One region of the Pseudomonas sp. Irchel s3a10 genome, then DNA from elsewhere that is predicted to be linked to it. Evidence: predicted binding sites of a transcription regulator. Region 1 holds the regulator's gene; each other region holds the start of a gene.
What was found. Region 1 encodes FliA, which starts transcription of late flagellar genes. Its sites were predicted from a motif close to CTAAAGTTTNNNNNNNNNNNGCCGNTAA; they were not measured.

Region 1 (7,628 bases):
TGGACGGTGCCAGCAAGTTCGTCCGTGGTGACGCCATCGCCGGCCTGCTGATTCTGTTCATCAACCTGATCGGCGGTATGGCTGTCGGTATCTTCCAGCACAACATGACCTTCGCCGACGCGGGCAAGGTGTACGCCTTGCTGACCATCGGTGACGGTTTGGTGGCGCAATTGCCATCACTGTTGTTATCGACAGCGGCGGCGATCATGGTGACCCGTGCTTCCGGTTCGGAAGACATGGGCAAGCAGATCAATCGGCAGATGTTCGCCTCGCCAAAAGCGCTGGCGGTGGCCGCTGGTTTGATGGCGGTCATGGGTCTGGTCCCGGGCATGCCGCACTTCTCGTTCCTGAGCATGGCCGCGCTGGCTGCCGGTGGTGCGTACCTGTTCTGGAAAAAACAGAACGTCGCCAAGGTGCAGGCGCTGCAAGAGGTTCAGCGTCAGCAGGAACTGCTGCCGTCGCCGGCCCGCGCCATGGAAACCAAGGAGCTGGGCTGGGACGACGTGACGCCGATCGACATGATCGGCCTTGAGGTCGGTTACCGCCTGATCCCGCTGGTGGATCGCAATCAGGGCGGGCAGTTGCTGGCGCGGATCAAGGGCGTGCGCAAGAAGCTCTCGCAGGACCTGGGCTTCCTGATGCCGACCGTGCACATCCGCGACAACCTCGATCTGGCGCCGAGCGCCTATCGCCTGACCCTGATGGGGGTGATTCTGGCCGAAGCCGAGATCTATCCGGACCGCGAACTGGCGATCAACCCGGGGCAGGTTTACGGCACGCTCAACGGCATTACCGCCAAAGATCCGGCTTTCGGCCTGGAGGCGGTGTGGATCGAAGTCAGCCAGCGCGCGCAGGCGCAGTCGCTCGGTTACACCGTGGTCGACGCCAGTACCGTGGTCGCGACCCACTTGAACCAGATTCTCTACAAGCACTCCAGTGAGCTGATCGGCCACGAGGAAGTGCAGCAACTCATGCAATTGCTGGCCAAAAGCTCGCCGAAACTGGCGGAAGAACTGGTGCCGGGGGTGGTTTCGTTGTCGCAGTTGCTCAAAGTGTTGCAGGCGCTGCTGGCCGAACACGTGCCGGTGCGCGATATCCGCAGCATTGCCGAGGCTATCGCCAACAACGCCGCCAAGAGTCAAGATACCGCCGCCTTGGTGGCCGCAGTACGCGTCGGCGTATCCCGCGCCATCGTCCAAAGCATTGTAGGCACTGACTCCGAGCTGCCTGTGATCACCCTGGAACCAAGGTTGGAACAAATATTGCTCAATAGTCTGCAGAAGGCAGGACAAGGCTCTGAAGAGGGCGTTCTGCTGGAGCCAAGCATGGCCGAGAAGCTGCAGCGTTCGCTTATCGAAGCGGCGCAGCGCCAGGAAATGCAAGGTCAGCCGGTGATCCTGTTGGTAGCAGGCCCGATCCGCGCGATGCTCTCGCGTTTCGGTCGCCTCGCAGTCCCGGGGCTGCACGTGCTGGCCTACCAGGAAATTCCGGACAACAAGCAAGTGACCATCGTTGCGACAGTAGGGCCCAACGGCTGAGGTAGTGGTTTATGCAAGTTAAGCGTTTTTTCGCCGCCGATATGCGTCAGGCCATGAAGCTGGTTCGTGATGAGCTGGGCGCTGATGCCGCCATCATTGGCAACCGCCGCATTGCCGGCGGCGTCGAGCTGACGGCGGCGCTGGATTACAAATTGTCGGCGCTGGCGCCACGGGTTCCGAACATGGAACTTGAGGACGAGCTGCGCAAGACCCAGTCGCGCATCGTGACCGCCCAGGCCGAGCTGAGCCTGCGTGGCGAAGCCGACGGCAACACCAATCGCCAGTTGTTCGCCGGGCTGCCGTTGACGGCCGGCCTGCCGCTGACCGCTGCCGAACCGTTGAGCGAACCGACTTACGCCGCCCCGGCGCGTCCGGCTCCGGCACCTGCACCGGCGGCCGCTGGCGTCGATCCGCGTGCGCTGGATTCGATGCGTTTCGAATTGAACAGTCTGCGTGAGCTGATGGAAGTGCAGCTCGGCACCCTGGCCTGGAATCAGCTGCAAGGCAGCCGTCCGGCGCAAGCCAATCTGTATCGCCGTCTGCAACGCATCGGTCTGTCCGGGCCGTTGTCGCGCGATCTGCTGGCGATGATTACTGATATCGAAGAGCCGCGTCAGGCCTGGCGCATGCTGCTTGCGCACCTGGCGCGGATGATTGCCGTACCGGAAGTCGAGCCGCTGGAAGAGGGCGGGGTGATTGCCATGGTCGGTCCGGCCGGCATGGGCAAGACCACCACCCTGGCCAAGCTGGCCGCGCGCTACGTGCTGAAATACGGCGCGCAGAATGTCGCGCTGGTGAGCATGGACAGTTTCCGTATCGGCGCCCAGGAACAACTGAAGACCTTGGGCCGCATTCTCAATGTGCCGGTGACCCACGTTGATCCGGGCCAGTCGCTGGTGCAGGCGTTGGATCCATTGCTGCGCAAACGCGTGGTGCTGATCGATACCGCCGGCTTGCAGGCCAGCGATCCGGCCCTGCGCATGCAGCTGGAAAGCCTGGCCGGGCGTGGCATCCGTTCAAAAAATTATCTGGTGCTGGCAACCACCAGCCAGAAACAGGTTCTAACCGCCGCGTACCACAGTTACAAGCGTTGCGGGCTTGCCGGCTGCATCCTGACTAAACTGGATGAGACGGCCAGTCTTGGCGAAGTATTGAGCCTGGCGATCAGTCATGAATTGCCGGTCGCGTACCTGACCGATGGCCCACGGATTCCGGATGATCTGCATCTGCCGCGCCGTCATCAACTGGTCAGCCGCGCCGTCAGCGTGCAAATGCAGGAAGAACCCAGCGAAGAAGCCATGGCTGACATGTTCGCTGATATCTACCACAGCCCGACCAAGCAGGTTGGCTGAGGTAATGAACCGTTTTTGTACCTACATCGATGGTCTGCCATGCATTGTTCCGGTTGAGAACGCGCAGCCAGTAATGTGGCCTCCGTCTATGCAAGACAAGGTAAAGAAATAACATGGGCAGCATGCATCCCGTACAGGTGATCGCGGTGACCGGCGGCAAAGGTGGCGTCGGCAAGACTAACGTGTCAGTGAACTTGTCTCTGGCGCTGGCAGAGCTTGGCCGTCGGGTCATGCTGCTGGACGCCGACCTGGGGCTGGCGAACGTCGACGTTCTGCTGGGACTGACCCCCAAACGCACTCTGGCCGACGTGATCGAAGGCCGCTGCGAACTGCGCGACGTGCTGTTGCAGGGGCCCGGCGGGATCCGCATCGTGCCGGCCGCTTCCGGCACCCAAAGCATGGTGCACCTGAGCCCGGCGCAACATGCCGGTCTGATTCAGGCCTTCAGCGACATCGGCGACAACCTCGATGTGCTGGTGATCGACACCGCTGCGGGTATTGGTGACTCGGTAGTCAGTTTTGTCCGCGCCGCGCAGGAAGTGTTGCTGGTGGTCTGCGACGAGCCGACCTCGATCACCGACGCCTACGCGCTGATCAAACTGCTCAACCGCGACTACGGCATGAACCGCTTCCGCGTCCTCGCCAACATGGCGCAGAGCCCGCAGGAAGGGCGCAACCTGTTCGCCAAGTTGACCAAGGTCACGGATCGCTTCCTCGACGTCGCCTTACAATACGTCGGTGCCGTGCCGTACGACGAAAGCGTGCGCAAGGCAGTGCAGAAGCAGCGAGCGGTCTATGAAGCCTTTCCGCGTTCCAAGTGCGCGCTGGCGTTCAAGGCGATCGCGCAGAAGGTCGATACCTGGCCGCTGCCTGCCAACCCGCGCGGTCACCTTGAGTTTTTCGTCGAGCGCCTCGTGCAGCAAACAGCAGGGCCTGTGTTATGACCGCGAGCGGTATGAACTACTACAAGAAGTCGGCACGTGACGCGCAGTACGAGTTGATCGAGCGTTACGCGCCACTGGTCAAGCGCATTGCCTATCACTTGCTGGCGCGCTTGCCGGCGAGTGTGCAGGTTGAAGACCTGATTCAGGCCGGGATGATCGGCCTGCTCGAAGTCTCGACCAAATACGACGCCAGCAAAGGCGCCAGTTTCGAAACGTACGCGGGCATTCGAATCCGCGGCGCGATGCTTGATGAAGTGCGCAAAGGGGATTGGGCACCACGCTCGGTTCACCGCAACACCCGTATGGTCAGCGACGCAATTCGCTCAATTGAAGCTAAAACCGGACGTGATGCTAAAGATCACGAGGTTGCGGCCGAACTCCAATTGAGTCTCGACGATTACTACGGGATTTTGAATGACACGCTGGGCAGCCGGCTGTTCAGTTTCGACGACCTGTTGCAGGACGGCGAACACGAAGGGCTGCACGAGGATGGCGCCAGTGCTCATCTTGAGCCGTCACGCGATCTGGAAGATGAACGCTTCCAGGCGGCGCTGGCGGATGCGATTGCCAATTTGCCGGAGCGTGAGCGACTGGTGTTGGCGCTGTACTACGACGAAGAGCTGAACCTCAAGGAAATCGGTGAAGTCCTTGGCGTCAGTGAATCGCGGGTCAGCCAGTTACACAGCCAGTGCGCGGCCCGTTTGCGGGGGCGTTTGGGGGAGTGGCGAGCGCGCTGAAGGCAGTGTGGGGACACTGCGAACGAGGCTGGTGCGGTGATGAACGGCACCGGTCTTGCTCTGTTGTGCTCCAGACAGTCATCGAGTGCTTTGCCGGATTGATTGAAGTGGCGCGTCCAGGTGCTGGGCGCGTTTAAGACTGCTTGGAGGTCGAATTGAACAAAGACATGAAAATCCTCATCGTTGATGACTTCTCAACGATGCGGCGGATCATCAAGAACCTGCTGCGCGATCTTGGGTTCACCAATACCGTCGAGGCCGACGATGGCACTACCGCCATTCCGGTACTCAACAGCGGAAGCATCGACTTTCTGGTAACGGACTGGAACATGCCGGGCATGACCGGTATCGACTTGCTGCGCCACGTACGTGCCGATGAAAAACTCAAGCATCTGCCCGTGCTGATGGTGACCGCTGAAGCCAAGCGCGAGCAAATCATCGAGGCCGCTCAGGCCGGTGTGAACGGCTACGTGGTCAAACCTTTCACGGCTCAGGCGTTGAAAGACAAAATCGAGAAGATTTTCGAACGCATCGGCTGATGACGCGCGGGGGAGCTATGGAGCATAACGAATCTTCACAGGGCGATTTCGAGTCGACCCTGAAAAAACACGCGGTCGAACTGGTCGAGAGCCTTGAAAAAGGCAGGTTCGGCGACGCTGTGCAACTGATCCATGAGCTCAATCAGACCCGTGACCGCGGCCTGTATCAGGAAGTGGGCAAGCTCACACGCGAACTGCACAGTGCGATCGTCAATTTCCAGATCGATCCGCACATGCCGCAGGCCGAGGAAGTGTCGCAAATCACCGACGCCACCGAACGCCTGGGCTATGTGGTCAAGCTGACCGAAGCCGCGGCCAACCGCACCATGGATCTGGTGGAAAGCGCCACCCCGGTGGTCAATGGCCTGGCTGAAGAAGCCCAGGCCCTGAGCACCGATTGGGGCCGCTTCATGCGTCGTGAAGTCGGGGCTGAAGAGTTCCGCGAACTGGCGCGCCGGGTCGACGGTTTTCTGTCACGCAGCAGCACGGACAACCGTGCGGTGTCGAGCAACCTCAACGACATCCTGCTGGCTCAGGATTACCAGGACCTCACAGGTCAGGTGATCAAGCGTGTGACCCAACTGGTCACCGAAGTCGAAAGCAATTTGCTCAAACTCGTCCTCATGGCCAGTCAGGTTGACCGCTTTGCGGGCATCGAACACGACCGTGCCGCGATGCTTGCAGAAAAAGATCCACAAAAACATCTCTCGCAGGGTGAAGGTCCGCAGATTCATGCCGATAAACGAGAAGACGTTGTGTCCGGTCAGGACGATGTGGACGATTTGTTATCCAGCCTCGGATTCTAGAGTTTTGGAATTTTAGGTTTTTTGGGTTTTTAGACCTGTAGGAGCACCCCATTAATGAGCTTCGGCGCCGATGAAGAGATCCTTCAGGATTTCCTGGTTGAGGCCGGCGAGATTCTTGAGCAACTGTCCGAGCAACTGGTCGAGCTGGAAAGCCGCCCGGATGACGCAGATCTGCTCAACGCAATTTTTCGCGGTTTCCACACTGTAAAAGGGGGCGCCGGCTTCCTTCAGCTCAACGAGCTGGTGGAGTGCTGTCACATCGCCGAAAACGTGTTCGACATCCTGCGCAAGGGTGAGCGTCGCGTTGATGCAGAACTGATGGACGTGGTGCTTGAGGCACTGGACGCGGTGAACAGCATGTTCAGCGAAGTCCGTGAACGTGCGCCGATCACTGCTGCAACCCCGGAACTGCTGGCCGCGCTGGCGCGTCTGGCCGAACCGCAAACGGCCGACGAAGCACCGGCTTCGCCAGTGGCCGAGATGATCGAAGAACTGGTCGTCGAAGGCGATTCGAGCGATTCGGGCGACATCACCGATAACGAATTTGAACAGCTGCTGGATTCGCTGAACGCCGTCAAGGCCGAAGCCGAAGCCCCGGCTGCTGCTGCACCTGCGCCGGCTGCCGATGCCAGCGATGAAATTACCGACGCCGAATTCGAGTCGTTGCTCGATCAGTTGCACGGCAAAGGCCAGTTCGCGGCGGACGCCGTGGCACCGGCAGCGGCCGCTCCGGCGGCACCGGCGGCGGGCGACAGCTCGGACATCACCGACGACGAATTCGAAGCACTGCTCGATCAGTTGCACGGCAAGGGCAACTTTGCCGTTGAAGCGCTGGAGTCGGCGATCGCCTCGGCACCGGTTGCGCCTGCCGCACCGGCGGCCGCCGCTGCCGGCAGCGATCTGATCAGCGATCACGAATTCGAATCGCTGCTCGACGAGTTGCACGGCAAAGGCAAGTTCACCGACGTTGGCGCCGCTGCTGCAGGCACCGCGTCGACTGTGGCCGCGCCTGCCGCCAAGGCTGCTGCCGCTCCGGCTGCTGCGCCGAAGGCTGCTCCCAAGCCTGAGCCGAAAGCCGAAGCGCCAAAACCTGCTGCCGCTGCTGCACCGGCGCCGGCCCGCGCCGCAGCTGCTCCGCCGCCGGAAAAACCGGCGAGCGAAGCCGAGACCACCGTGCGGGTCGATACCGCACGTCTCGACGAAATCATGAACATGGTTGGCGAGCTGGTGCTGGTGCGTAACCGCCTGGTGCGCCTGGGTCTCAACAGCGGCGACGAAGCCATGTCCAAGGCCGTGTCGAACCTCGACGTGGTCACGGCTGACTTGCAGACCGCGGTGATGAAGACCCGGATGCAGCCGATCAAGAAGGTCTTCGGGCGCTTCCCGCGTCTGGTTCGTGACCTCGCGCGTCAGCTCAAGAAAGAGATCAACCTGGAACTGGTGGGTGAAGAAACCGACCTCGACAAAAACCTTGTCGAGGCCCTGGCCGACCCGTTGGTCCACTTGGTGCGCAACGCGGTCGACCACGGCATCGAGTCGCCGGAAGAACGCGAAGCTTCGGGCAAGGCCCGTGGTGGTCGTGTGGTACTGGCCGCCGAGCAGGAAGGTGACCACATCCTGTTGTCGATCTCCGACGACGGCAAGGGCATGGACCCGAACGTCCTGCGTTCGATCGCGGTAAAACGCGGTGTGATGGACAAGGACGCGGCCGA
Region 2 (7,628 bases), on a different contig from region 1:
TTGGCGCGGCGATGACGATGGCGTCGGCAGCGATGAATTCGGCCAGGGTCGAGGCGCTCAGTTCGGCTTCATGCTGTTGTGCGGCGTCGCGCAGTTCAGCGGTGGTACCGGCAGCCACCAGGGTGGTCGACGAGAAGTGGCTGATGGCGTCGGCGGCCAGGTCGCGGTAGGTGACCACAGCTGTTGGCTCGGCGGCTTGCCAGGCTTTGACGACTTGGCTGCTCAGCTGACGGGAAGCGGAGTTGTCGCCCAGAATGCTCGAATCGATGTGCAGCAGTTTCATGTGGAATCTCCTGTAAAGAATCGCCGGCGGCGACGGAATGGAGACAATCCTACGGAAGAAACCAATGGCTGATTAGCTGCCGACAATGCGATAGTTCGTCCCACTGATAGAACGGTGGACTTTTCATGCAGGATCTCAACGATCTCTACTATTTCGCCAAAGTGGTCGAGGCCGGTGGGTTTGCCGCAGCCGGGCGATTACTGGGCATTCCCAAATCCCGCCTTTCCCGTCGCATTGCCGAACTCGAAGAGCGCCTCGGCGCTCGTCTGCTGCAACGCACCACGCGCCAGTTGAACCTGACCGCGGTTGGCGAGCGCTACTTGCGTCACTGTCAGGCGATGTTGCTGGAAGCGGAGATGGCCGACGAAGCGGTCGCCAGCATGTCCAGCGAGCCACGCGGCCGCTTGCGGGTGTCCTGTCCCACGGGTCTGGCGCGAGAAATGTTGCCATGGGTGATCAGCGAATTCCTCGGCAAATTCCCTCAGGTGCAACTGGAGGTGGTGTTGCTCAACCGCCGGGTGGATCTGGTCGCTGAAGGCTTCGACGTTGCGCTGCGTGTGCGCGAACTCGGCGATGAAGATCCATTGCTGGTCACCCGGCGTCTGCGCCAGGCACAAATGGTCGTGGTGGCCAGTCCGGCCTTTGTCGAGGGTAAGACCATCAGTCAGCCGCAAGATCTGAAGTCGCTGCCGGTGCTCGGCGCACTGGAAGCCGATCGCATGGTCCACGTGCGTCTGCTTGATCAACAGGGCAACAGCGTCGAACTGAACATGGAGGCGCGCCTGGGCATCGATGACTTCATCGTGCGCAAGGCCTGTGTGCTCGCCGGCCAGGGGTTTACCCTGTTGCCGATGATGTATTGCGAAGCCGACCTTGAGAGCGGCGCCCTGGTGCAACTGTTGCCCGAGTGGTCGTTGCCCGGCGGCTGGTTGCAGGCGGTGTATCCGCATCGACGCGGGGTGATGCCGGCGGTGCGGGCATGGATCGATCATCTGGTCGAATCGTTCAATGCGTGCGGGGAGCGACTGTTATGAAACAGGGAAAGATGAACGAAGCGGACGTCGCCGCCTTTTGCCTGGCCTTGCCGGGTGCGCGGGAGGATTACAAATGGGGCGGCGTGCGGGTGTTCTCGATTGCCGGCAACAAGATGTTCGCCCTGCAAGGGCTGCGCGGGGATTCATTGGCGTTCAAGGTCGACAAGGACCTGTTTCTCGGCCATTGCGACCGCCCGGGGATTCACCCCGCGCCGTATCTGGCGCGGGCGCAGTGGATCATCATGCACCCGCCCTACCCGCTGGGCGCCGAGGAATTGCAGGGATTGCTGCAGCGTTCGCATCAGTTGGTGGTGGGCAAGTTGCCGAAGAAGACCCAGATCGGATTACTGCTCTAAACCCGATCCTGTAGGAGTGAGCCTGCTCGCGATAGCGGTGTATCAGTCGACATCTCCTTGACTGATGCGACGCCATCGCGAGCAGGCTCACTCCTACAGGAGGATTTGTGGAGATTCAGAAAAGTGACAGCAGGTTCGAACCGAGAAACAGCTGGTCGATCCAGAACACCTGATGCAGCGCCACAATCACCCAGAACAGAATCTGAAACGACACCTTGCGCGTCTTGTGCCGGAATACCTGTTGGGCGATCAGCGCGCCCGGCCAGCCGCCGGCGAGTTCCAGGGCATGGAGAATGTTCTCCGGCGTGCGCCACGCATCGGCGCGGGCCTTGCGTTTATCCGCCCAGTACATGAAAAACGCCAGCACGCTGACCACGCCATAAGCAGTCAACGGCACCAGCGAGATCCCGCGCAGCCACATCGACAGCGAACCAAACAGTGGCAAGGCGCAGACGATCAGCAGCACTGCCAGTTTCAACTTCAGATGCTGAATACCGCCACGGGACGCGTGTCCATCCGGGCGGCGCGCGCGGGAATCATTCATGGTTTGACCGCCGACCAGTCCACCCAGCCGAACTGCCAGGTCGCCAGAATCACCAGACCAAAAACGATCCGGTACCAGGCGAACGCCGCGTAGCTGTGGCTGGCGATGAACTTGAGCAGACCGCGCACGGCGATCATGGCGAAGATGAACGCGGTGACGAAGCCGATGGCGAATACCGGGAAATCCGCCGGCACGAACAGATCTCGATATTTGTAACCCGAGTACACCGCTGCACCGACCATGGTCGGCATCGCCAGGAAGAACGAGAACTCGGTCGCGGTCTTGCGCGACAGGCCGAACAGCAGACCACCGATGATCGTCGAGCCCGACCGCGAAGTGCCAGGAATCATCGCCAGACACTGGGCGAACCCGACTTTCAGCGCGTCCTTCCAGGTGATCTCGTCCACGGTTTCGGCGTGCACCTCATGCTGGCGACGCTCGGCCCACAACATGATCACACCGCCCACCACCAGCGCGGTCGCGACGGTGATCGGGTTGAACAGGTATTGGTGAATCAGGTCGGCAAAGACCACCCCTAATACCACCGCCGGCAGAAACGCGATCAGCAGGTTGGCCGTAAAACGCCGTGCACTCGGCTGGGTGGGCAGGCCAATCACCACATCGAGAATCTTGCGGCGAAACTCCCAGACCACTGCGAGGATCGCGCCAAGCTGAATAATGATGTTGAACGCCATGGCTCGTTCGCCACCGAACTCGAGCAAGTCGGCAACAATGATCTGGTGTCCGGTACTGGAAATGGGCAAAAACTCCGTCAGCCCCTCTACAACTCCAAGAATCAGTGCCTGCAAGGCGGTCCAAAGATCCATCAATCCCCCAAAGAGCGATGCACGCGGGCATGCCCCGATAATATTTTTCTAACGTTCACTGCATTCAGCGTAGCTGTACCGATTCCGCGCGCACAGGATCCACACGAAACGGTCAAAATTCCGTGAAATATCAACTTGGATTCAGGTTTTCACGCACGGGGCCGAAATCCTAACAGACAAGCCTTGATAGTGCAGCGGCGTTATACGACTTGGGTCGCGTATGCCCGACCACTCAAACGTGGTTGGATGCTGGCGTTGATTTATTACAAGAAAAAGAAATCGGAGTGACAGCGTTATGAACAGCTTGCGCAGTGTGTCGATCAGCCGACGCTTGTGGCTCATCTTGATTGTGGCCGTGGTCATGTTGTTGACCTTGGGCATGTTGATGCTCAAGCAGATTCACGATGACCTGTATCACGCCAAGGCACAGAAAACCCAGCATGTGGTGCAGACCGCCAGCGGTCTGCTGACCTATTACCACGACCTGGAAACCGCCGGCACCCTGACCCGCGACGCCGCGCAGAAACAGGCGCTGACCGCCATTCGTGGCCTGCGTTACGACCAGAGCGATTACTTCTGGATCAACGACCTCACCCCCGTGATGGTCATGCACCCGACCAACCCCAAACTCGAAGGCCAGAACCTCTCGGCGATCCGTGACCCGGACGGTTTCGCGGTGTTCAACGAGATGGTTGCGATCGCCAAAAGCAAAGGCGCCGGCATGGTCGATTACCGTTGGCCCAAGCCCGGCGCCAGCGAGCCGGTCGCGAAAACTTCCTACGTAAAACTGTTTGAGCCGTGGGGCTGGGTGCTCGGTTCCGGGGTTTACGTCGATGATGTACAGAGCGAGTTCCGCGCTCAGTTGATCAAGGCCTCGGTGATCGGCCTGGTTATCGCGCTGATCATGGCCCTGCTGGTGATATTGATTGCCCGCAGCATCGTCCGTCCCTTGCAGGAAACCGTGAACGCCATGGCCAATATCGCCAGCGGTGAAAGCGATTTGACTCGCAGCCTCGATACCCATGGCCAGGACGAAGTCACGCAACTGGCGCATCACTTCAACGCCTTTACCGCCAAGCTGCGCCGGGTCATCGGTGACTTGCAGGTTTCGGCCAGCGCCCTGGGCCAGTCGTCCAGCGAACTGGGCAACGATGCGACTCAGGCTCAGCAGCGCAGTCAGCAGCAATCGCAGCAGATGGAACTGGTGGCGACCGCGATCAACGAAGTGACCTACGGCGTGCAGGATGTGGCGAAGAATGCCGAGCACGCTGCTGCGGAAATGCGCGATGCCGAAGCCCAGGCGCAACAGGGCCAGATCAACATCGACGGCAGCCTGCAACAGATCGACAAGTTGTCCGCAACTATTGATCAGGCGGTCGAAGTGATTCGCACCTTGGCGGCGGAAAGCACGCAGATCGGCAGTGTGCTGGAGGTGATCCGCTCGATTGCCGAGCAGACCAACCTGCTGGCGCTCAACGCGGCCATCGAAGCGGCCCGCGCCGGTGAACAGGGCCGGGGGTTTGCGGTGGTGGCCGATGAGGTGCGGTTGCTGGCGCAGCGCACGCAAAAGTCGACAGCGGAAATCCAGGGCATGATCGAACGCCTGCAAAATCATTCCGAAGCCGCAGTGAAGGTCATCGGCGACAGCAGCAAGGCCTCGCAACTGACCATCGAACAGGCGGGATTGGCCGGCGCGAGCCTGAATGCCATTGGCCAGGCCCTGCGTAATCTCAACGGCCTGAACGCTTCGATTGCCAGCGCCACACTGCAACAGGCGCATGTGGTCGAGGACATCAACCAGAACGTCACCCAGGCGGCCGGCCTGTCTCACAGCACGGCGCTGGCAGCGGAGCAGTCGAGTGTGGCGAGCATAAAGCTTGGGCAGTTGAGCGAGCAGTTGAACCAATTGTTGCGCCAGTTCCGCGTCTGACACCGTTCCCCTGTAGGAGTGAGCCTGCTCGCGATAGCGTCGTATCAGTCAACCACAGAGTGGCTGAACCACCGCCATCGCGAGCAGGCTCACTCCTACAGGTTTTTGGGTACAATCCGCTCCCTCCTCAACTCCTCAAGGAACCCCCATGTCCGGGCTTGAACTGTTTGCCGCCGCCCTCGGTGTGATCGCCGTGTGGCTGACGGTCAAACAGAATCCGTGGTGCTGGCCGATCGGCCTGGTCATGGTGTTGCTGTACAGCTGGATCTTCTATGACGTGAAGCTGTATTCGGACATGTTGCTGCAAGTGATTTACGCCGCGCTGCAAGTCTACGGCTGGTGGCAATGGACCCGCGCCGGGACGATGCACGACGGACGTGAAGTCACGCGCCTGGATCAGCGTTCGATTCTGCTCGGCCTGAGTGTGGGCGCACTCGGCAGCCTGCTGCTCGGCGCGGCCATGGCCCACTGGACTGACGCCGCACAACCGTGGCTCGATGCCGCACTGACCGCGTTCAGCCTCGTCGCGCAATTGTGGATGGCGCAAAAACGCCTGCAATGCTGGGCGCTGTGGTTCGTGCTGGATGTGATTTTCGTCGGTCTGTTCCTGTACAAGGGTCTGTACCTCACCGCCGCGCTGTATGCCCTGTTCACCCTGATTGCGCTGCAAGGCTGGCGCGAATGGCGCGCCGATCCGGCGTTGCAGCGATGAAGGTAGTTGTTCTCACCGGCCCGGAGTCCACCGGTAAGAGCTGGCTGGCCGCTGGCCTTCAGGCGCGCTTTGGCGGCCTGCGAGTGGACGAATACGTGCGCTGGTTCATCGAGCAGAATCCACGCGATACCTGCCTCAACGACATCCCCGACATCGCTCGCGGGCAGTTGCAATGGGAAGATCAGGCGCGGGCACAGCAACCGCCATTGCTGATCCTCGACACCCATTTGCTGAGCAACATCCTCTGGAGCCAGACCCTGTTTGGCGCCTGCCCGGCATGGCTGGAACCCGAGCTGCTGGCGCGGCATTACGACCTGCACCTGCTGCTGTCGCCGGAGCAGATCGACTGGACCGACGACGGCCAACGCTGCCAGCCACAACTGAGCGAACGCATGGCGTTCTTTCAGGCCACCCGCGACTGGCTGGAACAGCACGGGCAACCGTTGCAGATCATTCAGGGCGATTGGGATCAACGCCGCGTTCAGGCTTTTGACGCCGTCGCGCGGTTATTGGCTGATTGATCCATCGAATAGCTCCGTTCAGGGCGAAAGTGTCCATTCCTGAAACACCTCCCTCAGCGCAAAGCGGCGAGTTCAATGGCCTTCATCGTTTTGTCAGAACATCTGTTACGTCAGTGAAACAGTCTTCGGCAAACCCCTGTTCCAGAGCTTTGCGCCGCCCTTGACCGTGTGGCTGCCTGCGCGACTGTTTCAATGCTGAAACAGCTTTTGTATCAGCGCTGCACGGCGCATCGCCAACCCATTGAAAATCAACAACAACTCAAAAGCGGCACAGCTTTCGCTCTCTCCTTCCCAACGCTGACAAGAGCCAGCCCACTGAAGAAGGAATTGCCGCCGTGGGGAATATCAATAAAGGCCTGACCTGCCTTCTGCTGATTGGATCAGCCGCCAGCACATTCATCAGTTTCAACGTTCAGGCCGAAGGCAATGGCGTGATCGTTCTCAACCGCGACGTCCAGCCCATTCCGATCGGGCGCAGCGGTGGCAAAGACCCCTACCCAACCACAGTCAATGCCAACCCTTCGGCTCGCATCAATCAAGCGATGACCAGCACCGAACTCGATGACGGTGAATTTGCCAGTGTAGCCAGTGGCTCTTCGATTCGCGGCAATATCACCACACCCACCGCCAACATGCCTGGCATGAACACCCTGACCAATCCCAACGGCCTGCCCGGCATGGGCGGCGGTCACGGCGGTGGCGCGGGCGGTTCGATTTCCAACACCGTCAACCGTGCGATGAGTTCAGGTCTTGCTCCGCTGACCCGCATGGCCGGAGGTCAATGAGATGAATCGTTCCCTTCTGCTGCTTGCCCTCTTCGGCTGCGCCAGCGCCATGGCCGATCCAGGCTCCGTGAATAACGCCGACATCCAGAACAGTGGCATGCAGTACCGCGGCAACTTCAACGTCAACCAGGCCGCCGGCGACCAGATGCAACAGACCAACACCAAGGCGATCGCCATTGGCACCAATGCCAGCGCCACGACCATTGTCAGGCAAAAGCTGGATACCCCCGCCAACCCGTCGATGAACGCCAGCGCCACCATCGGCGGCACCTCTTTCAGTAATGGCAACGGGATCCTGGGCGTGAACCAGGGCGCCGGGGCCAATAACCAGATGGCCAACGTGACGCGCATCAGCATCAGTGCTGCCCCGCAAAGCGTTGACGACAGCGCCCTGTCGCAACAGAACGTGGCGCTTTTACCGAGCTCAGGAGCAACTGGCACCTCACCCGGCAGTCGCCAGGTCACGACAAGTGATCAGGCCTTCACCGGCAGCCGAGGGGTGATTCAGGTGAACCAGAGTGCCGGGGTGGGGAACCGTATGGCTAACACCCTGAGCATCCGGGTCGCTGACTGACCCAAACAACAAAAGCAGTGCAATTAGAAAGTACCAACACTTAACCAACTAATAAGCACGAC
Region 3 (7,628 bases), on a different contig from region 1:
CAGCGTTGTGCCAATGCGTTTCTCGATCTGCCAGGCCTGAAGCGGCACTGCAAGTTATCCACAGCCGATGAGAAATGGCTGGAATCAGCCTGTGAGCGGCTGACCTTGTCGCTGCGCTCAGCCCATCGTTTGCTCAAAGTCGCCAGAACCCTGGCAGACCTTGAGCAAGTCGATGCAATCAAGCGCGAACATCTGGCCGAGGCGTTGCAATACCGGCCAGCGACGCCTTAATGCTCGGTCAGATCAACCAGCGGCGTCTGCCGCACTTCGGTTTCACGCCCGGCCTGAATCTCGGTCACGCGCTTCAAGGCGTTATCCACAGCGCCTTTGTTTGCGAGCAGGCTGTAGCTGATCTGAAACTGTTGGCTGGCCTTTGGCGCAATGGTCGGCACCAGATTCAGCGGACGCTGATAGCGGCGGTTGTAAGAAAAACTGGTGCCCGGCTCAAGCCCAGTGACATAGCCCTGCCCTTGGGTGTCAGTGTTTTTCCACAGGGAAAACACCGGCAACTGCTGAGTGTTGAAGCCAACGGAGACACCGAGGCTGCCGGCCTTGTTGTGCAAAACGGTCAGGGTTTCGCCTTTGGCGTCGGCATAGGGCACGACGTTGTAGACGGTTTCGTCGTAGTCCTTGGTCGGTGCGCGGTAGGTCTGCCAGTCGGGCAAGTCGCCCTTGGCCTTGTCGTTGAATGGCGAGACCTGTTTTACCGGCGCAGCAAAACGGGCGCCCTGCTCGAGGAACGGCGTACTGAAGTTGCTGTGATACAGCGCCTGGTATTCCTTCGGATAATCGCCGTTGTTGGTCAGCGTATCGTTGAGGGCAAAGCGCACGCTGCCCGGCTCGGTGACCAGCTCAGTGACGACCGAGAAGTCGACTTTCTTGAAGGCCTGCTCCTTCAGTTCACCGCGCAGACTGATGGCGTACGGCGGCTTCTCATCAATGTGCAGGGTAACGCTGCTGGCCGGAATGTTGGCGGCGCGTCCGTGCAAGGTCAGCAACTCACCATTGTCCATGCCGGGATGGCCGACCCATTCGTAACCGCAACGGGTCACCAGCTCGTTGAAGCCTTCCAGCCAGCCCAGCCCGCCGCGGCCGTTAAGTTCGATGAAGGCCGGGTTGACCACTTCCTTGACCGGCGAATCCCAGCCCATGCGCACATTTCCTACAGACGCCTGCAGGACATTCATGCCACGGGTCGGCACCACCGAGAGTTTCATCGTGCCGTTATCGATATCGACGATGCTGACACCTTCCTGTCGTCCGCCGTGCAAGGTTCGCAGGCTCACGGAGAACGGCTTGTCGGTTTTCACCCCGAGCTGCTCACTGGTGATGCTCCAGTTTTGCGCGGGTTTGTTGGTATCGAGGAGTACGTAATCCCAGGCCATGGCGTGGGAAGCAGCAGAGAGTGCGCCGAGTGCAACGGCGAGTTTGAGCGGGGTCATGGCAGCAGCCTTTATTGGAGTTGTGCCATTTTTATAGCGCTGCGGAAACGTTTCAGCAAGTGCAATGGAGCTTGCGATCGTGTGATTTACCAAGAATTGGCGGGGATCCATTCGCGAGCAAGCTCGCTCCCACAGGGATCTCGGGTGTTCACAGAATCTGTGATTCACGCCGGAAACTGTGGGAGCGAGCTTGCTCGCGAAGGCTATATCAAGGCTGTATCAACGGAAGCGATCAACCTCAGAACGCAAGTCCGCCGCCAATTTCTCAAGCTCCTTGGCGGTCACGGCCAAGTTAGAAACAACCTCACGCTGCTCACTGTTGGCCAGCGCAATGCTCTGCAGGTTACTGCTGAGCAAAGTCGCCGTGCTGCTCTGCTCCTGGGTCGCGGTGGTGATCGCCGCGAACTGCTGCCCTGCCGAACGGCTCTGCTCATCGATCCGCGCCAGCGCCGAGGCGACATTGGCGTTACGCGACAGGCCTTCCTGCATCAGCACATTGCCCTGCTCCATGGTGCTGATCGCGTTGCCGGTTTCCTGCTGGATGCTGTGGATCATCCCGGAAATTTCATCGGTGGCCTGACGGGTGCGCGAAGCCAGGTTGCGTACCTCATCGGCGACCACGGCAAAACCACGGCCCTGTTCACCGGCGCGGGCCGCTTCGATGGCCGCGTTGAGCGCCAGCAGGTTGGTCTGTTCGGCGATCGAGGTGATCACGCTGACAATGCCGCCGATTTCCTGGGAACGCTGACCGAGGGTGTTGATCACGGTCGCGGTGGTGTTCAGTGCACCTGCGATCTGCTCCAGCGAGGACGAAGCTTCTTCCATCGAGCTACGACCGATTTGCGTCTGCTGGGCATTTTCCTGCGCCAGACGCTGAGTCGCGCCCATGTTGTCGGCGATGTTCAGCGAAGTGGCGCTGAACTCTTCCACCGCGCCAGCCATGCTGGTGATTTCGCCAGACTGCTGTTCCATGCCTTCGTACGCACCGCCGGACAAACCAGAAAGCGCCTGGGCGCGGCTGTTGACCTCTTCCGAGGCGCGGCGGATGTGCTCGACCATGGTCGACAGGGCCTGGCTCATCTGGTTGAACGCGCGGGACAGCTGGCCGATCTCGTCGTTGCTCGAGACGTTCAGGCGCACGCTCAGATCACCCGCGCCCAGCGCTTCGGCCTGGCGCACCAGATCACTCAGCGGCGCCAGTTTGCTGCGCAGCAACCACACCACCGAACCCACCGCCAACAGCATCGCCAGCAGGCTGCCGATGGCCAGTTGCGTGCCGACGCTCCAGGTCACCGCGCGAATCTCGGCTTTCGGCATGCTCGCCACTACCGCCCACGGCCCACCGTCGAACGGTACCGAAACACTGTAGAAATCTTCGTTCTTGTCGCCCCAGAACTGACCTTTGCCAGGGGTCTTGGCCAGAGCGCCAATCACCGTGACCGCCTGATCCAGTGCCTGGACACCCGCCGGCGCCACCAGCCATTTGTTCTGCTCATCCAGCAGCGCCAGCGAACCGGTCTGGCCGATGCGGAAGCGCTTGAGGTTGTCGAACTGGGCGTTCTGCGCGTCGGTGTAGTCAAAACCAACGAACAACACCGCAATCACCTTGCCGCTGCTGTCGCGCACCGGGGTGTATTGGGTCATGTAGGAGCGATCAAACAGCAACGCGCGGCCGACGTAGCCTTGCCCGGCCATCAACTTCGCATAAGCCGGGTGCGCATGATCGAGCAAAGTGCCGATGGCGCGCGTGCCGTCCTGTTTGGTCAGCGAGGTGCTGACCCGCACGAAGTCTTCGCCGCTGCGTACGAACAGCGTGGCAACCCCAGCGGTCATTTGCTTGAACTCGTCGACTTCCTTGAAGTTGTTGTTCAGCACTTCGCTGCCCAGGTGCAGGCCAGGAGTCTGGGTACCGGCCACCGCCACCGGTGCATCCGGGTGAATGCTCAGACCGGCGCTGAAGCGCTTCTCGAACAGCCCGCTCAGGCGCTGGGTGCTTTCACGCAGCGTGCCGTGGAAGGTGCTCAACTGGTCGGCCAGCAGCCGCGCTTCACTGGCGAGGTGTTCTTCACGGGTGGCGAGGTTGGCGGTATCCAGCGAACGCAGAGCAAAGACAGTACTGCCGCTGATGACAATCGCCAGTATCACGGCGAGCGCGAGGCCCAGCTGCGAGGCGATCCGAGCGCGAGGTTGAGACATGGACAGCTCCTGGCCGAACTTGCCGATCCTCCTTGATCGCAGCTCGGATAATTTTCTAATGGGGGTGAATCGTGGATACCTGCACGACGGTTCCACATGCACGTATTCGGCGGTAAAGCCGAATACTTGAGCGAACAGCAGGGTTATGGCACAAGGCCGGCATTGTGGCGGCTCTAACGTTTCAGCTCAAGCGTGTTACATCCGGCAGCGCCATGGCCCGCACCTCACCTTGCAGGAAGTCGCTGAGACGGCGCAAACGTTCACCTCCAGGACGGGTTTTCGGCCAAACCAGGTAGTAATTCAGGCCGCTGGCGACGGCGGTCGGCCACGGCAGGCTCAGTCTTCCTTGCGCCACATCCTCGGCGACCATCAGCAAATCGCCCATCGATACCCCGTAACCACGCGCTGCGGCAATCATGCCCAGTTCCAGGGTATCGAACACCTGTCCGCCCTTGAGCGAAACCTGATCGGACAGCCCCATGTGTTCCAGCCAACTGCGCCAGTCGCGCCGGTCCGGGGTCGGGTGCAGCAACTCGGTGGAGGCCAACCGCGTCACATCCCAGGGCTGATCGTTCAGCAGGTTCGGCGCGCCGACAGGAATCAATTCCTCGGGAAACAGCAGGCTGGCTTCCCAGTCCGGCGGAAAGTGCCCATCGCTCAGCAGCACCGCGCAGTCGAAGGGCTCGTTGTTGAAGTCCACCGAATCCACGTCCATCCAGGCACTGGTCAGTTGCACTTCGTTGCCGGGCTGTAGGTGACGAAAACGGCTGAGCCGCGCCAGCAGCCAGCGCATGGTCAGGGTCGACGGCGCTTTCATGCGCAAAATGTCGTCTTCGGCGCGCAAGGTGTTGCAGGCGCGTTCAAGGGCAGCAAAACCGTCGCGAATCCCCGGCAACAGCAGCCGCGCCGACTCGGTGAGTTGCAGGTTGCGTCCGCTGCGGTGAAACAGCTTGCAGGCAAAGTGTTCCTCCAGTGTCTTGATGTGCCGGCTGACTGCACTCTGGGTGATCGACAATTCCTCGGCCGCCCGGGTGAACGAGCTGTGCCGCGCCGCCGCTTCGAATGCGCGCAGGGCATACAAGGGAGGAAGACGACGGGACATACACAAGCTCCTTTGGCGGCATCCGGCCACCCCGGCGAGGTTACTCATGATGAGTTTTAATCATGCCACCCATCCTTTTTATCCTTTTGTGCAAACCCTGCCAAGCGCCGAGAATCGACGGTCTCTTGTTCCCTCTGATTGATGGGTGGTGATGACCATGCAGCATCCTGTGCGTACCGAACTCTGGGCCATCCTGCGGCTGGCGGGGCCGTTGATCGCCTCACAGTTGGCGCACATGTTGATGGTGCTGACCGACACCCTGATGATGGCGCGCCTCAGCCCCGAAGCCCTGGCCGGCGGCGGACTGGGCGCGGCGAGTTATTCGTTCGTGTCGATTTTCTGCATCGGCGTGATCGCCGCGGTCGGCACGCTGGTGGCGATCCGTCAGGGCGCCGGCGACATCATCGGCGCGGCACGCCTGACCCAGGCCGGGTTGTGGCTGGCGTGGCTGATGGCGCTGGGCGCCGGGTTGCTGCTGTGGAATCTGAAGCCGGTCTTGCTGCTGTTCGGCCAGACCGAAACCAACGTCAACGCCGCTGGACAATTTTTGATCGCTCTGCCCTTCGCCCTGCCCGGCTATCTGAGCTTCATGGCCCTGCGCGGTTTCACCAGTGCGATCGGCCGGGCGACCCCGGTGATGGTCATCAGCCTCGGCGGCACCGTGGCCAACTTCCTGCTCAATTACGCATTGATTACCGGGATGTTCGGCCTGCCGAAACTGGGGCTGACCGGCATCGGCCTGGTCACGGCAATCGTTGCCAACTGCATGGCGCTGGCGCTGGCCTGGCACATCCGCCGGCATCCGGCCTACGACGCTTACCCGCTGCGCGCCGGCCTGTCGCGGCCAAATCGTCAGTACCTGAAAGAACTGTGGCGGCTCGGCCTGCCAATTGGCGGCACCTACGCGGTGGAAGTCGGTTTGTTCGCCTTCGCGGCGCTGTGCATGGGCACCATGGGCAGTACGCAACTGGGCGCACACCAGATTGCCCTGCAAATCGTTTCGGTGGCGTTCATGGTGCCGGCGGGAATGTCCTACGCGATCACCATGCGCGTCGGCCAGCATTACGGCGCCGGGCAACTGAGCGATGCGCGGATGTCCGGGCGAGTCGGTATCGTCTTTGGTGCGGTGGTGATGCTGGGTTTCGCCATGGTGTTCTGGCTGTTGCCGAACCAGTTGGTCGGGTTGTTCCTCGATCACAACGATCCGGCCTTTGCCGAAGTGATTCGTCTGGCCGTGAGTCTGTTGGCGGTGGCGGCGTGGTTCGAGCTGTTTGACGGTACGCAGACCATCGCCATGGGCTGCATCCGTGGACTCAAGGACGCAAAAACCACCTTTTTGGTCGGCCTCGCTTGTTATTGGCTGATTGGCGCACCGGCGGCGTGGTGGATGGCGTTCCATTTGAACTGGGGACCGACTGGAGTCTGGTGGGGTTTGGCGTTGGGGCTGGCCTGTGCGGCAGTGAGCCTGACGCTGGCGTTTGAGTGGAAGATGAAGCGGATGATTCAGCGCGAACCTCTGTCATCAAAACAGTACACAGTCGCTCAGGCAGACTGAGATTCAGTTGTGGGAGCGGGCATGCTCGCGAAAGCGGTGGGTCAGGCAGCCTATGCTTTGATTGACACGACGCCTTCGCGAGCAAGCCCGCTCCCACAGAGATTCATGCCTAACCCGGAGATTGCGTTCAACTGACGATTTCGAGGGCTGGCTGCTGGCTGGAGCCGAAGGTCAGGTATTCAACCAGTTCTGCCAACGGCAACGGCCGGCTGATCAGATAACCCTGCACCTGATCACAGCCAAACCCGCGCAATAACTCCAGTTGCTCCGGGGTTTCCACACCCTCGGCCACCACTTCCAGATGCAGGTTATGCGCGAGGTTGATCATCGCGTGCACCAGTTTGCGGTTCTCTTCGCGCTGCTCCATGCCGCCGACGAAGCTCTTGTCGATCTTCAACAAGGTGATCGGCAGGCTGTTCAGATGCACGAACGACGAGAACCCGGTGCCAAAGTCATCCAGCGAGAAACGCACGCCGAGACGGCCAAGGGCGTCCATGGTCTGTTTGACCAGATCGCTGCGGCGCATGACGGCCGTTTCGGTCAGCTCGAATTCCAGCCATTGCGCCTCGACGCCACGTTCAGCAATCAGTCGGCTGAGCGTCGGTAACAACTGGCTGTCCTGAAACTGGCGGAACGACAGGTTGATCGCCATGTGCAGCGCCGGCAGCCCGTGTTCGCGCAGCGCCTGCATGTCGCGCAGGGCCCGGGAAATCACCCAGTAACCCAGCGGCACGATCAAACCGCTCTGCTCGGCCAATGGCACGAATTCGCTTGGCGGCAGCAAACCGCGTTCGCCATGGCGCCAGCGCACCAGGGCTTCGAGACCGACGATCTGCCCGTCTGCAAGATTCAGCCGTGGCTGATAGTGCAGCTCCAGCTCATCACGGCGCAAAGCCCGGCGCAGCTCACTTTCGAGGTCGGCCATGCTCCGGGCGTTGCGGTTGATGCGTTCATTAAAGATATGGAACGTGCAGCCCTGAGTGCTCTTGGCCTGCTGCATGGCGATGTGCGCGTGCCACATCAGCGGGTCGGCGCCACCCTGCGCACGGGCATGGGCGATACCGAGGCTGGAGCCGATCAACAGGCTTTCGCCATCGACCCAATACGGTTCAGCGAGGGCTTCGGTAATGCGTTCAGCCATCCACTCGGCGCGTTGCGGCGCGCGGCGGGTGTCGATCAGCAAGGCAAATTCGTCGCTGCCCAGCCGCGCCAGTTGATCACCGGCCTCCAGCTGACTCTTCAGCCGCGCGACGACTTGCAGGATCAAGCGGTCGCCGGCCTGATGGCCGAGGGCGTCGTTGGCGTGACGGAAGTTGTCGAGATCGAGATGCCC
Region 4 (7,628 bases), on a different contig from region 1:
TACGGCTCAGGCTGGCCTCCAGACCATTGAAGATGTGCTTGCGGCTCAGCCCGCTGCGGTTCGGCACACCGTCCACCGGGCCGAAACCGACCTTGGTCGCCAGCACCCACTCATGCCGATTGCGGGCTATCGCCTCGCCGACGATCTCTTCCGAGCGGCCGTTGGTGTACACGTCGGCGGTGTCGATGAAATTGATGCCCTGATCCCAGGCCTTGTCGATGATGCGTAGCGAATCCTCGGCGCTGGTCTGCTCGCCAAACATCATCGTGCCGAGGGTGAGGGTGGACACCTGCAACCCCGAGTGCCCCAGTGTGCGATAGCTCATGCCGAAATCCTTTTATCGGAGGGAAAACTCCAATCAAATACCAGAAGCATCCGACGCCGCAAAGTGAATTATCGGCTCAGCGCTGCGCAACGAGTCTGCAAAAACGCCTGCAACACCCGAACGCGTTCGGACACCTGCACCCGATGCGGACACAGCAGATTGAACGGCACGCTCTCGCCATGCCAGTCATCGAACAGTGTCAGCAGGCGCCCGGCGCGAACGTCTTCGGCGACGTCCAGCCAGGCTTTGTAGGCGATGCCATGCCCGGCCAGCGCCCAGCGCCGTGCGACTTCGCCGTCATCGCTGAAGTAGTTGCCATGGACTTCAACTTCCAGCGTTTCGTCCTCGCGACTGAAACGCCAGGTGTTGTAGGGCCGACCATTGCGCAGGTAGAGCAGGGCGCTGTGTTCGCGCAGTTCGCCGGGATGTTGCGGTGTGCCATGGCGATCCAGATAGTCCGGACTGGCGCAGGCAACACGGCGATGTTCGGGCAGAATCGGTATCGCCACCAATGTCGAATCACTGGGCACGCCAAAACGCAGAGCGACGTCCACGGTTTCGCGGAACAGATCGGCGTGGCGATCGTTGAGCAACAGTTGCAGCTGAATATTCGGGTGTTCACGTTTGAAGTCGTCCAGCCACGGCAACAACACGTTGCGCCCGAAGTCCGAGGGCGCGGCCAGTTGCAGCACACCGTTGAGCCCTTCGCCGTGTTGCCTGAGCGCTTGTTCACCTTCGGCCAGTGCGCCGAGGGCAATGCGCACACTGTCGAGATAGCGCCGACCTTCTTCGGTCAGGCGCATGCTGCGGGTGGAGCGCGCGAGCAAGCGGGTACCGAGACGGGTTTCCAGCCTCTTCAGTGCAATGCTGGCAGCGGCCGGCGTCAGTTCCAGCGCGCGGGCAGCGGCGGAGATACTGCCGGAGTCGGCGACGCGGGCGAAGATCTCCAGATCGAGAATCGAGCTCATTGGTAAAAATCCTTTAAAGATCAGTGCGTTTTTGCGGGATTTTTCCGTGATTGGCAAGCACGGGCGCGGCAATCAATGAGCAAAAAAAGAACGCAGCCTGCGGCAGCTCCTACAGGGAAACGCGTATTTGCGTGTAGGAGCTGCCGCAGGCTGCGATCTTTTGATCTTGAAGCGTGATTAAGCCCGCAGCGTCCGCGTCATGCGCAACGCCAGCAAGCTGCCGCCGACAATCACACCGGCCAGCAGATACAACGCCGCATCGGTCGAACCGGTGCTGTCCTTGACCCAACCCACCAGGTACGGGCTGAGGAAACCGGCCATCTGCCCCATCGAGTTGATCAACGCCAGACCACCGGCCGCGGCACCCGCTCTCAACAGGGCGGTCGGCACCGGCCAGAACATCGGCAGACCGGTCAGTGCGCCCATGGTGGCGATGGTCAGGCCGAGGATGGCGATGGCCGGGTTGGCGGCGAAGTTCACCGCAATCAGCAGACCGAGCGCGCCCATCAGCATTGGCACAACTAAATGCCAGCGACGTTCTTTGCGCAAGTCCGCCGAACGCCCGACCAGCAGCATGAATACCGCCGCCAGCAGATACGGAATCGCGCTCAGCCAGCCGATCACCAGGTTGTCGCTGAAGCCGAGGTTCTTGATGATCGACGGCAGCCAGAAGTTGATCGCGTACACGCCGCTCTGGATGCAGAAGTAGATCAGGCCGAAGGCCCAGATCGCCGGGTTCTTGAACACCGCGAGCAGCGAGTCCGAGGTGGTTTTCGGTTTGTTCGCCAGGTCTTCGGCCTGATCCGCCTCAAGCACCGCGCGCTCGTGCGGGCTCAGCCACTTGGCATTGGCGAAGCTGTCGCTAAGCAGGAAATAGGCGAGGGCACCGAGGATCACGGTCGGAATGCCTTGCAGCAGGAACATCCATTGCCAGCCGGCCAGTCCACCTTGCCCGGCGGCGAAGTGATTGAGGATCCAGCCGGAGAACGGGCTGCCAAGCAGGCCCGAGACCGGAATTGCCGACATGAACAGTGCCATGATCCGTCCACGGCGGAACGTCGGGAACCACTGCGAGAGATACAGCACCACACCGGGGAAGAACCCGGCTTCGGCGGCGCCGGTGAACAGGCGCAGGGTGTAGAACTGAGTCGGGGTGGTGACGAACAACAGGCAGGTCGACAACGTGCCCCAGGTGATCATCATCAGCGCGATCCAGCGGCGCGGGCCGAATCTGGTCAGGGCCAGATTGCTCGGCACGCCACACAGCACGTAGCCGATGAAGAAGATCCCGGCACCGAGGCCGTACACGGTTTCACTGAACTTCAATGCGTCGAGCATCTGCAGTTTAGCGAAGCCAACGTTGACCCGGTCGAGGTAGTTGAACAGGTAGCAGATGAAGATGAAGGGGATCAAACGCAGGGTGATGCGTTTGTAGACGGCGTCTTTACCGTCATCGATGGTCTGGGTAGCTGCGGCGCTCTGCGACATAGCGGCTCTCTCTTTATTATGATTTTTTGCGATGCACAGGTTAACGTTGATCGCCGTGAGAGTCTCGGCCACCTGTGGCCGGATTGTCTTTGTGCCTGAGCACAGGGTTTGCCGCCAGACCCTGTGCGGGTGAACAACCGTCCGCCGCCGTTGCTTAAGGATTTTGCCGATCATGTTCGAACTCGATCACGACCTCGCTCAGGATATCGTCGACCGGGCCATGGCCATTTTGCCCTACAACGTCAATGTCATGGACAGCCAGGGCCTGATCCTTGGCAGTGGCGAGCCGGAGCGTATCAACACCCGTCACGAAGGCGCGCAACTGGTGCTGGCCAACGGGCGGGTGGTGGAGATCGACGCGCAAACCGCGGTGCATTTGAAGGGCGTGCAGCCGGGGATCAACCTGCCGCTGCTGCTCGATCAACGCCTGATCGGCGTGCTTGGCATTACCGGCGAACCGGAGCAACTGCGCACCTACGCCGAACTGGTGCGCATGACCGCGGAAATGCTCGTCGGCCAGCGCAATCAACAGGCCGAGCAGCAATGGCGGCGCCAGCGTTGCGATGACCTGCTGGCGTTGCTGTTGAGCGAAGCCGGGGATTCGCCGCGACTGGTCGATGAGGCGCAGCAATTGGGTCTCAAACCGCAATTGACCCGGGTGCCGTATCTGTTCGAACTCGGTCTGGAACATGGGCCGGGGCAAACCGTCGAGGCCTTGAGCGCCTGGTTGACTTCGCGCTACCCGGACAGCTGGTGCGTCAGTTCGGCCAAGTCATCGCTGCTGTGGTGCCGGCCCGCAAGTCAGACGGTTGAGCATGATCGTTTGCTGGAAAAGCTTGATGGCCTCGGCTGGAACATTCTGCGCATCGCCGTCGGCGGGCAGGCGGATGGCCTGGCCGGTTTACGCCGCTGTTATCGGCGCGTCGGCGATCTGCTCGCCTATGGCCGGGATGTGCTGCCGCAGTCGCGACTGCTGACGCTCAATCGTTATCGCCTGCCGGTGATGCTCTGGCGCCATCGCAACGATGATGCGCTGGATGAACTGCTCAAGCCGTTGCGCAAAGTCATCGCCAAGGACGGCAATGGCCAGTTGCTCGCGACCCTGCGCAGTTGGTGTGAACACGATGGGCAGAGCCAGGCGTGCGCCGATGCGCTGGGCATTCATCGCAACAGCCTGCGTTATCGGATGGAGCGGATTGCCGAGTTGAGCGGGGTAGATCCGCTGAAGCTCGACGGGATGCTGGCGCTATATCTCGGGGTGCAATTGCTGCCGCAGATTGATCCGGGCTGATCGGGTGTTTTCACCGACGCCTTCGCGAGCAAGCTCGCTCCCACATTTGAAATGCATTCCTCTGTGGGAGCGAGCTTGCTCGCGAAAGCGTCGGTACATTCGACATAGGCTTTTGTAGAAATGAACAACAATCGCCAATCCCGCTTGTGCAGCGGACAGGCGTCAATGCGCAGGCCGACTGGCAGCATGATGAGCATTGGAACTGGAGAATTCGCATGAAGATCGTCATCGCCCCCGATTCGTTCAAGGACAGCCTGAGTGCTCAAGGCGTTGCCGAGGCTATTGCCTTGGGGCTGGCGCAAGTCTGGCCGCACGCGACGCTGGTCAAATGCCCGATGGCCGACGGCGGCGAGGGCACGGTGGAGTCGATTCTTGCCGCTTGCGAGGGCGAACTGCGCCGCACCCGAGTGCGCGGGCCGCTGGGTGCGCCGGTCGACGCCGCGTGGGGCTGGCTGCCGCACAACCACACCGCGATCATCGAAATGGCCGAGGCCAGTGGTTTGCAATTGGTGCCTACGGGGCAGCGCGATGCCTGCATCACCAGCACCTTCGGCACTGGCGAGCTGATTCGCGCCGCGCTGGATGCCGGCGCGCAACGGGTGATTCTGGCGATTGGCGGCAGCGCCACCAACGATGGCGGTGCCGGTGCGATGCAGGCGCTCGGGGTGAAATTGCTCGATGCGCAGGGGCAGGCGCTGGTGCCGGGTGGTCTTGCCTTGGCGCAATTGGCCCGTCTTGATCTGAGTGATCTGGATTCGCGTCTGGCCCAGGTACGCTTCGACATCGCCGCCGACGTCAACAATCCGCTGTGTGGCCCGCATGGCGCCTCGGCGATTTTCGGCCCGCAAAAGGGCGCGTCAGCTGCACAGGTGCAGCAACTGGATCAGGCGCTGGAGCACTTCGCCGGGCTCTGCGCGCAAGCGTTGGGCAAGGACGTTCGCGATGAGCCGGGTAGTGGTGCGGCAGGTGGCCTGGGTTTTGCGGCGAAGGCGTTTCTTGGCGCGCAATTTCAGGCTGGCGTCGAAGTGGTTGCCGAGCTGGTGGGCCTGGCCGAAGCCGTCAACGGCGCCGATCTGGTGATCACCGGCGAAGGGCGTTTCGACGCGCAGACCTTGCGCGGCAAGACTCCGTTCGGCGTGGCGCGGATCGCCAGGCAGCACGGTGTGCCAGTGATCGTCATCGCCGGGACTTTGGGCGAGGGCTATCAGGAGCTTTACGGCCACGGCATCGACGCGGCATTCGCCGTCACCAGCGGCCCGATGACCCTGGAACAGGCGTGTGCCGAAGCGCCGCGCTTGTTGCGCGAACGGGCGACGGACATCGCCCGGGTCTGGCAGATGGCTAAACTCAATAGCTGACGCCCTGAAGATGTTGTGGCGAGGGAGCTTGCTCCCGCTCGGCTGCGCAGCAGTCGTCAATCCGGCTGATGCGGTGAGACTTATGATACGTGGTGGCAGGTTATAGGGCCGCTTCGCAGCCCAGCGGGAGCAAGCTCCCTCGCCACAGAAGTAGGCCAAGCTTCACGGTGTTTCAGTGGTGAAACACCTTGAAAAATACTTGAGATTTGCACGAAACCTTCCTGAAGAGCCGCCGATACAGAGATCAGGCGCACACAGATTCCCTCGAACAGTGACGCCGTACTGGCCCCGCCCCCCAAGGGCCAGTGATGACGGCAAGGACGCTCGCAGCTACCTCTATCCGAGAGTCCAACCATGTCCTTGCGTAACCTGAATATCGCGCCCCGTGCCTTCCTCGGTTTTGCCTTTATCGCCTTGTTGGTGATTGTCCTTGGTGTGTTCGCCGTCAACCGCATGTCGACCATCCGCCAGGCCTCCCTCGACATGGATACCAACCAACTGCCCAGCGTCACTTACCTTGGTGTGGTGACGGAAAACGTTCTGCGCCTGCGGATTCTGTCGTTCCGGATTCTGGTCAACCGCGACCCGGCAGGTCTGCAAGAAGCGCAAACGCGCATCGGCGTGCTGGTGGACAAGGTGCGCAGGGCTCAGGCCAGTTACGCCGCGTTGCCGGCAGAGAGCGAAGAGCGTGCGTTGTATCAGACGTTCGCGACCACGCTCGACAACTACCTGCAAGCGCAAAACCAGATGATGGAGCTGTCGCGTCAGGACAAGGTCGACGAGATGCGTACGTTGATCAACACGCGGATCAAGGACGGCACCGACCAGATGGGCGAACAGCTCAACAAGCTCATCGCCATCAACGCGGCGGGGGCGAAAGTCGCCTCCACTCAGGCCGGCGAGTATTACGACAGCGCCATTACCGGTATCGTGATCGTCGCTGTGGTGGCGGCACTCGCCACCGTACTGCTGGCCCTGCTGCTGACTCGCAGCATCGTCACCCCGTTGAACCGTGCGGTACTGGCAGCGCAAACCATCGCCGGCGGCAACTTGACCCAGTCCATCGAAGTCGACGGCAAGGACGAAGCCACACAGCTGTTGCAAGCGCTGGCGACGATGCAGACCAACCTGCGTCAAACCATCGAACAGATCGCCGGTTCCGCCACTCAGTTGGGCGCGGCTGCCGAAGAGCTGAGCGCGGTCACCGAAGAAGCCTCCCGTGGCCTGCAACAGCAGAACAACGAGATCGAACAAGCCGCCACCGCCGTCAACGAAATGACCGCCGCCGTGGAAGAAGTCGCACGTAACGCGGTGTCGACGTCCGAAGCCTCGAACCAGTCGACCCAGGCCGCCCGCGAAGGTCGCGATCAAGTGGTGAAAACCGTCGACGCGATCCAGACCATGACCCATGACGTGCAGAGCACCGCGCAAATGATCGAAGGCCTCGCTGCGCAGGGTCGTGACATCGGCAAGGTGCTCGATGTGATCCGCGCTATCGCCGAACAGACCAACCTGCTGGCCCTCAACGCGGCGATCGAAGCGGCGCGTGCCGGTGAGGCCGGACGCGGATTTGCGGTGGTGGCGGACGAAGTGCGTGCCTTGGCACATCGCACCGCGCAATCGACTCAAGAAATCGAAAAAATGGTCGCCGGTATTCAGAACGGCACCGGCGAAGCGGTTTCGTCGATGCAGCAAAGCAACCAGCGTACCCAAACCACCCTGGAAATGGCCCGCGCTGCCGGCGTGGCGCTGGAGCAGATCACCCAATCGATCCATCAGATCAACGAACGCAACCTGGTGATCGCCAGTGCCTCGGAAGAACAGGCGCAGGTCTCGCGTGAGGTCGACCGCAACCTGGTCAACATCCGTGATCTGGCCACGCAGTCCGCCGCCGGGGCCAACCAGACCAGCGCTGCGACCCATGAACTGTCGCGTCTGGCGGTGGATTTGAATGCAATGGTGGCGCGGTTTGTGATTTGAGAAATACGCAGTTGCCTGAAGTGGGACGAACCAGATGAGTGTTCGGCCCACCTCGAAGAGTCAGCGCTTCAAGACAGGTCCACTTTGACTTGCTTAAACGAAGATTGTTGCCCAAGGTTTCCTGCACGATCGCGCAGCCTGTAAAACGCGAACATCGTGCCGGAGCCTATCTCACGGATAATCGCGCCACTCAGTTTGATAACGGTAGGTGAAGTTGC

Region 2: CKW11_RS02325 (methyl-accepting chemotaxis protein) is a predicted target of FliA. The motif match lies at 3,185-3,212, and genes of this name have one in related genera.
Region 3: CKW11_RS11955 (methyl-accepting chemotaxis protein) is a predicted target of FliA. The motif match lies at 3,742-3,769, and genes of this name have one in related genera.
Region 4: CKW11_RS01220 (methyl-accepting chemotaxis protein) is a predicted target of FliA. The motif match lies at 5,642-5,669, and genes of this name have one in related genera.

The regions. Positions count from the first base shown of each region.
Region 1 covers NZ_FYDR01000008.1:102,695-110,322, forward strand. The annotation lists gene flhA (flagellar biosynthesis protein FlhA) at 1-1,538, shown strand, start outside; gene flhF (flagellar biosynthesis protein FlhF) at 1,550-2,890, shown strand; gene fleN (flagellar synthesis regulator FleN) at 3,004-3,834, shown strand; gene fliA (RNA polymerase sigma factor FliA) at 3,831-4,571, shown strand; gene CKW11_RS21995 (chemotaxis response regulator CheY) at 4,739-5,110, shown strand; gene CKW11_RS22000 (protein phosphatase CheZ) at 5,128-5,916, shown strand; gene CKW11_RS22005 (chemotaxis protein CheA) at 5,971-7,628, shown strand, end outside.
Region 2 covers NZ_FYDR01000001.1:516,154-523,781, forward strand. The annotation lists gene CKW11_RS02300 (FMN-dependent NADH-azoreductase) at 1-283, opposite strand, end outside; gene CKW11_RS02305 (LysR substrate-binding domain-containing protein) at 409-1,317, shown strand; gene CKW11_RS02310 (MmcQ/YjbR family DNA-binding protein) at 1,314-1,673, shown strand; gene CKW11_RS02315 (DUF1294 domain-containing protein) at 1,789-2,217, opposite strand; gene CKW11_RS02320 (undecaprenyl-diphosphate phosphatase) at 2,214-3,044, opposite strand; gene CKW11_RS02325 (methyl-accepting chemotaxis protein) at 3,340-4,974, shown strand; gene pnuC (nicotinamide riboside transporter PnuC) at 5,123-5,686, shown strand; gene CKW11_RS02335 (AAA family ATPase) at 5,683-6,207, shown strand; gene CKW11_RS02340 (hypothetical protein) at 6,543-6,992, shown strand; gene CKW11_RS02345 (adhesin) at 6,994-7,566, shown strand.
Region 3 covers NZ_FYDR01000003.1:425,444-433,071, forward strand. The annotation lists gene CKW11_RS11945 (YifB family Mg chelatase-like AAA ATPase) at 1-231, shown strand, start outside; gene CKW11_RS11950 (aldose 1-epimerase family protein) at 228-1,442, opposite strand; gene CKW11_RS11955 (methyl-accepting chemotaxis protein) at 1,662-3,638, opposite strand; gene CKW11_RS11960 (LysR substrate-binding domain-containing protein) at 3,820-4,740, opposite strand; gene CKW11_RS11965 (NorM family multidrug efflux MATE transporter) at 4,898-6,295, shown strand; gene CKW11_RS11970 (bifunctional diguanylate cyclase/phosphodiesterase) at 6,423-7,628, opposite strand, start outside.
Region 4 covers NZ_FYDR01000001.1:258,638-266,265, forward strand. The annotation lists gene CKW11_RS01195 (aldo/keto reductase) at 1-325, opposite strand, end outside; gene CKW11_RS01200 (LysR family transcriptional regulator) at 394-1,293, opposite strand; gene CKW11_RS01205 (MFS transporter) at 1,471-2,781, opposite strand; gene CKW11_RS01210 (sugar diacid recognition domain-containing protein) at 2,954-4,072, shown strand; gene CKW11_RS01215 (glycerate kinase) at 4,288-5,430, shown strand; gene CKW11_RS01220 (methyl-accepting chemotaxis protein) at 5,785-7,410, shown strand; gene CKW11_RS01225 (hypothetical protein) at 7,479-7,628, opposite strand, start outside.